3 regions of the Shewanella mesophila genome follow, and region 3 is predicted to be linked to each of the others. Evidence: predicted binding sites of a transcription regulator. Region 3 holds the regulator's gene; each other region holds the start of a gene.

Region 1 (2,278 bases), 1.5 Mb from region 3:
GCCAACTGGGGCTTCATCGCAGGCTATGGCGTTGCGATGGCAATCATTTATCTTCTAACCACCTTACTGTCTTTATGGCGGGACAAAAGCAAACTAGATCTCGCCGCAATTCGATCCCTCAACACCACCTTTGGCAATACCTCTTTTATCGGCATCCCATTAATGATGATGCTCTATCCTGGCGATCAACTTGCACTCGCAGCGGCCGCAATCGCCAGTCTATTGTCGGTAAGCGTTTTCGCCATAGTGTTAGCGCAACTCGCCTTGTCCCAAGGGCAAACTCAGAATGCATTCAAAACCGTAACCTTAGCCCTATTGCAAAATCCAATCATTATCGGAAGCTTAATCGGCGTCGGGATCTCTGCTGCACATATCGATTTATATACCCCTATAAGCAGTATTATTCGCCAATTTGGTATGACATCAAGCCCTTGTGCACTATTTGCGATTGGCATGGTGCTATGCAAAGCCAACCAACAACAGGGACGCAATGCCAACCATAAAAGTTCAACCGCAACAGAGTTGGCTATGCTTAACTTGTTCAAGCTGTTGCTGCAACCATTAGTGGTCTATTTGCTGTTCAAGGCATTTGGCGTCGGTAATGAACTGTTAAAGATGGGGGTGATTCTAGCCGCTCTGCCAACGGCAGCAAGTGTGTACCTGCTGTCACACAGATACCAAGTCAATGCCACGGTTAGTGCACAAAACATCAGTTTGGGGATCGTACTGAGTTTTGCTGTATTGCCTCTGCTTGATCATCTTTTATAGTTAGCATGGATCTGTACGCTAAAAAATCAGTTTAAAAAGCACACAGGTATTTACTGTATAAAAAATCAGTATATACTGTGCATTAATACAGTACTTTGTAAAAGGATGTCATCATGCTTTGTCAGCTCAGCATCAATAACTTTGCCATTGTCCGCTTCTTAGAACTCGATTTTAAAACTGGCATGACCAGTATCACAGGTGAAACGGGTGCAGGTAAATCTATTGCCATCGATGCCTTAGGTTTATGTCTAGGTAACCGCGCAGATGCCAATACCGTTAGACCTGGTGCCACTAAAGCCGAGGTTAGCGCCCGTTTCTCTTTAGTCGATATTCCCCTAGCAAAACGCTGGCTTGAAGATAATGATCTCGAGCTTGATGACGAGTGTATTTTACGCAGAACCATAAGTAGCGATGGCCGTTCAAGAGCCTATATCAACGGCAACCCTGTACCACTTAATCAGATGCGCGCCTTAGGCCAACTCCTGATCGGCATTCATGGGCAACATGCTCACCATGCCATGCTAAAGAGTGAGCATCAACTTACGCTACTCGATAGCTATGCCAACCATAGAATGTTATTAGATAGCGTGAGTGCCAGCTATCAACGCTACAAGCTGATAGACAAAGAGCTAAAACTGCTACAGCAATCACAACATGAACGCATTGCTCGCAAACAGTTACTGCAATATCAAGTAGAAGAGCTCAACGAATTTGATTTAGGTGAAACTGAATTTGAAGAAATAGAAGCAGAGCACAAGAAACTCGCCAATGGCACAGCCTTAGTGCAAGCCTGCCAGCACACGCTATTTCTATTGCAAGACAATGAACAAGGCGCGGTCGAATCGGTACTCAATATGGCAATAGATCACGCCCAAGAATTAGAAGGCTATGATCCAGCGCTTAACAGCATTGGGAATATGCTCAACGATGCGCTCATTCAAGTGCAAGAAAGCAGTAGCGAGTTGCAACGCTATCTCGATGGATTAGAACTCGACCCAGATCATTTTGCGTACCTAGAGCAGCGCTTATCTAAAATCATGCAGCTAGCACGCAAACATCACGTAACCGCCAGAGAGCTGTATCAGCATCACCAAGCCCTGAGTCTTGAGCTAAGCACATTAGACTCTGATGAAGAGAAGCTGCAAGAGATAGATGAGCAGTTAGAAAGCTGCAAACAAGGCTTTATCGCCCATGCTAAAAAGCTCAGCCAAAGCCGTAGCCGTTACGCTAAAGAACTCGATAAACAGGTGACCCAGTCGATTCATGAACTAAGCATGCCTAAGGGTAAATTCGTTATCGATGTCCGCTTTAACGAAGAGATCATGTCACCCAATGGTTGTGACACTATCGAGTTTCAAGTCACAACCAATCCGGGTCAACCGCTACAAGCGATCTCAAAAGTGGCATCGGGTGGTGAGCTGTCGCGTATTGGCCTTGGCATTCAAGTGATCACCGCTAAGAAAGTAGCTACACCGACCCTGATATTCGATGAAGTCGATGTGGGCATTTC
Region 2 (2,278 bases), 1.8 Mb from region 3:
GCAACAGGCTTGCGCTTCGGAGCAGGTTTCTTAAATGGTTTTTTCTCTGCCTTAGGCGCAGAGTTTTCACCTTTACTGGCCGCCGCTTTTGCAACACGTTTAGCCTTAGCTTTTTCTTGACTATCTTTCAGTGTAGCTTGCGCATGGTCGATATGCTCTTGCTCAAGTTCACCACACTCATTACCGTCAAGGTCGACACGCTGTGCGCCAGCTTTTACACCTTTAAGATAACGCCAGCTACTCGTATAACGACGTAAGGCAATTCTCAATTGAGTTTTACTGACTTTAGAATCATCAGCTAACCTGTCAGCCAAGTCTTGAAACAATCCAATTTTAAGAGGTTTAGTTTCACCTTCAGCAATAAAGCACAAAGGAAATGTTTCATATAAATACGCAAGAATAGCGTTGGTGTCGGTCAACTTTTCTGTTGATTCCATCATTACTTCCACAGTTTAAAAGGGACTATCACCAAACCAAAACAGTGTTGGTAGGCGTGTCGTTCATATTTGTTAGACTTAAGTTAAGAGGCCATTTCTTTAAAGGATACTAACCATCTCTCCAGCACAATCCAACATACCTTATCAATTACATTTAACAAACGCCAAGTATTCATTTCAACTAATGAAATGTTACTGGGCATTTTTATGTTCGTCGAGCGGCCTATTATAAGCGTGCCGGAGACGATTGCGACCATCAATTGCGCAAAATTGGTTGTAGTTTAAGCAAATAAAGCATTTTCCAAGCTTTTAAGGACTAACTCTAGGCCAATTTGATCGGCTTCATCGAATCTTGATAACGAGGGGCTATCAATATCTAATACCGCTATAACTTTGCCATTTCGTCGCATCGGGATGACAATTTCGGAGTTACTCGCCGAATCACAGGCAATATGCCCTTCAAATTGATGTACATCTGCGACTCGCTGTGTGGTATTGGTTAGCGCCGCCGTGCCACAAACCCCCTTTCCCATTGGAATTCGCGTGCAGGCGACTTTCCCTTGAAAAGGGCCAAGAATTAACTGTTCGCCTTCGACGAGATAAAAACCAGCCCAATTGAGATCATCGAGGTGATCATTAATCAATGCTGAAAAGTTAGCCATAGCCGCAATTAGATTATCTTCTCCAGCAAACAGCGCATCGGTTTGTCTCACTAAGGTGTCGTAACACACAGACGTCATAAAATTATCCTAACTATTTTTACGTTTTAGATTCTGGCTTTTTAGCCGCTTTTTTCGTTGGCGCTGCTTTGGGTGCTGCACTACCTTTTAACAAGCCCATAAGTTGATCTTTGTTTTCAGCCAAATAGAAACAAAGCTTCTCTGTCGCGCTGTCATCGAGCTCTAAAGCTGATTGCTCGATAAAAGGAAGAAGATTGTCCGCGATATCGAGCATCTTATCGTAGGCGTCAGCCTCCTTCTTAGATGTGAATGTCATCTTCTCAACCCCTTCTCTGACAACGACAAATTTAGTTATTACTGCCATGCCTGCCCTCACACTGTTTTTATATACAGTTGTAGAATCTCACAATTATAAGTTCTTATGCAAGTGTTCAAATTTATCTGATAGAATCTTATGCTATATAAATAGTTAGACTCTGTATGCCCAAGGCGATAAAATTTATGTCCAACAGCATCATAGTAATACGTTAACATCGACAGATTACTGGTCTATATCAATAAAGTGTCTTTCTCATAACGACCCTCAATGATAGGAATATATCGATACGCATTATGGATAGAGACGTGTTAGATAAGAGTATCGTCCTTTGTCGTTCCTGCGATTTGGTCGTCAGAAAGCGCGCCCTCCCCTCCGGAGTTCGAGCCTTATGCCCTCGCTGCAATAGCTACCTCTACGATACCCCATATTGTTCGATTAACGGTATGCTGGCTTTATGTCTCGCGGCACTTGCGCTGTATTTTCCCGCTAATTTTTTCCCGGTACTCGAACTTCACTTTCTTGGCAGTGTAAGAACCACGACCATCTTCGGCGGCGCCATGTCGGTGGCGGACCAAGGATATTGGGTGGTGGCTATCGCGGTATTAACGGCGGCGGTGATCGCACCAGGCCTGCTGATCCTATCGGTATTGCTGCAAGTGCTTATCGTAAAATATCAGTTACATAATCCCTTTTTTCGTAAAATTTATAAGGGATTTTTGTGTCAACACAACCTCATAAGCCAACTGAGCATGTTAGAAATTTATATGATCAGTATCTTCGTTTCTGTGTTTCAGCTCTCTGACTATACGGACCTCTACTTCGGCATTGGTACCTTTTGCTTT
Region 3 (2,278 bases):
GGCACAACAGATGTAGAGAATGGTCATGTGGAGACCAAACACTCTTCCACTAATCTCTGTAACCCCTTCTGTCATATTTAGGGGCATATCGGCTGCGAGTATGGGGGGCGTAAACAGCAACGCCAGCAAACAATACAACACTTGCTTCACTAGACTTCTCCTCTGTCAATTGCGAAGGCAACTACAAAGAAGAGCCACACAGTATGTCTCGGCTCTATGCAAACTCTTCGGTTCCCAAAAAAGCAACGATGACTTCAAAGTGCGCTGGTGGTGTAAATATTGTTATTGCTGGTGGTGACCACGCTTGCACTTACGGCTGAATATATCAGGCTAATTTCAACGTATTGGCTCAATAAATCACTGCTGATTGAATCAATAACATCGACATCTAAATTGTTCGGATATAACAAATAATCGTTGATATCTACTACTAACTTAATCTGTGTTCAAATATTGATCAAGATCACTTTTATTTTATTTTTCTAAACAAAACAGCGACAAAAAAGCCCCTTGCGGGGCTTTAGTACGGAAAGGCAGAGTAAATCAATTAATGAAATGAGCTAAATAAACAAGCTTGTTGTAAGCCGAGATCCTCGTGCATATGGGCTGTTACAGGTAAGTGACTATTTGCATCTTCAATAACAACACCTAGGGCTTGAGTGTTTTTAGCGACTATCTGTAAGCGACGATTATCGCGTTCATCGAGTGATTGCGTCCAACTAATTACCGCACTGGATGTACCACTTGTGAGTGCTTTTTCCATTGCCCAAAGCGCTTCAACTTCATCTTTGGTATGTACGAGCAGAATGCGGTCCATGCGAACCCCTGCATCGGCGAGCATCTGTTTGTAGCCAATATTGGGTGGGCTGATCAATACGACCCATTGTCCTTGCTGGCTTAATCTCGCTAGTTGAGGAGTTAAAGCTTGTAACTCATTTTTACCTTGAGTACAGCTTGATACCGTTGAAATGGTATTTTGATGCGATGGCTTCAGTTGGCTATTCATATCAACCCAGAGGCCGGGATGACGTGGCGCATTACCGATTAAATTGTTCATTGCCAGTCTCCGTTGCGAATAACGCCGACAGCTAAACCTTCAATGCTTAGGCTCTGGTTGGTGAGATCAACAATAATAGGTGAATACTCTTCATTTTCGGCATGTAAGTACACAGTGTTGCCTTTCTTTTCGAAACGCTTAACCGTGACATCATCTTCAACTCGAGCGACGACAACCTGTCCATTCCTCGCTTGCTCTACTTTATGCACAGCAAGTAGATCGCCTTCTAAGATGCCAATATTCTTCATGCTGTCACCCCGAACTCGCAGCAGAAAGTCGGCACTGGGCCTAAACATGTTGGGATCGACCTGATAGTGTTGCTCGACGTGTTCTTGGGCGAGTATGGGTTCACCGGCGGCAACTTGGCCGATTAATGGTAAACCTAATTCTTCTGGCTCATCTTCTTGGGTGAGTTTTATCCCGCGAGATGTACCTGGCATAATCTCGATGCAGCCTTTTTTCGCCAGTGCTTTCAGATGTTCTTCGGCGGCATTAGCGCTTTTAAAGCCTAATCTACGCGCAATTTCAGCTCGGGTCGGTGGCATGCCCGTGTCGGCGATATTACGCTTAATTAGCTCTAAAATTTCAGCTTGCCTGGGTGTTAATGGTCTCATTATCAATCCTGTCTTTCCATACAGTAACTGTTAGTATATACAGTATTTGTGGTAGTGCAAGTATTAACCAGATTTTTACCTAAAACCATTAGCTTTCTCATTTTATTCATACAGACGCAGTGCCTATTCTTCGGCTAAAAGATCATCGAGTAGATCGTGATAGTCGGCTATTGCTGGGAAGTCGTTAAAAATTTTTAGTGGCTTTTGGCTATCGGGGTTCTCAATCCCAAGCAGATAACCAACACCTGCTTTTTGTGCGGCTTGTAAGATGGGTTCACTATCGTCAATGAATAAGCATCGGCTTGGGTCGAGTTGATATTGTGTGAAAAGCGTCTCCCAAAATTGGGCAGCTTCCTTAGGGTATCCCGTTGAATGGCTCGATAGCATATGGTCTAGACCTGCGGCTAAATCAGTATGTTCAAGTTTTAGTGCGAGGCTGCTTGGATGGGCATTGGTCACTAGGATTCTCGATTTCCCTTGCTCTCCTAAGGCGGTTAGAAATGGCATGCTATCTTGGCGCATTTGGATTCTGTCGACAACCTTGCGGTGCAAGGCGATGATATCGAGTTGGAGTTCTCGCTCCCAGTAGTCGAGACAATACCACTCT

Evidence for each region. Region 3 encodes LexA, which represses DNA repair genes until DNA is damaged. Its sites were predicted from a motif close to TACTGTATNNNNATACAGTA; they were not measured.
Region 1: a site for LexA is predicted at 842-861, ahead of recN (DNA repair protein RecN). Genes of this name have one in related genera too.
Region 2: a site for LexA is predicted at 1,493-1,512, ahead of K0I73_RS08355 (YebG family protein). Genes of this name have one in related genera too.

What each region holds. Positions count from the first base shown of each region.
Region 1 is NZ_CP080421.1:2,987,582-2,989,859, forward strand. Features, by position in the region: gene K0I73_RS13230 (AEC family transporter) at 1-768, shown strand, start outside; gene recN (DNA repair protein RecN) at 882-2,278, shown strand, end outside.
Region 2 is NZ_CP080421.1:1,917,494-1,919,771, reverse strand. Features, by position in the region: gene proQ (RNA chaperone ProQ) at 1-437, opposite strand, end outside; gene K0I73_RS08360 (GAF domain-containing protein) at 719-1,177, opposite strand; gene K0I73_RS08355 (YebG family protein) at 1,197-1,481, opposite strand; gene K0I73_RS08350 (paraquat-inducible protein A) at 1,730-2,278, shown strand, end outside.
Region 3 is NZ_CP080421.1:114,054-116,331, forward strand. Features, by position in the region: gene coxB (cytochrome c oxidase subunit II) at 1-150, opposite strand, end outside; gene K0I73_RS00530 (cell division inhibitor SulA) at 548-1,057, opposite strand; gene lexA (transcriptional repressor LexA) at 1,054-1,671, opposite strand; gene yrfG (GMP/IMP nucleotidase) at 1,795-2,278, opposite strand, start outside.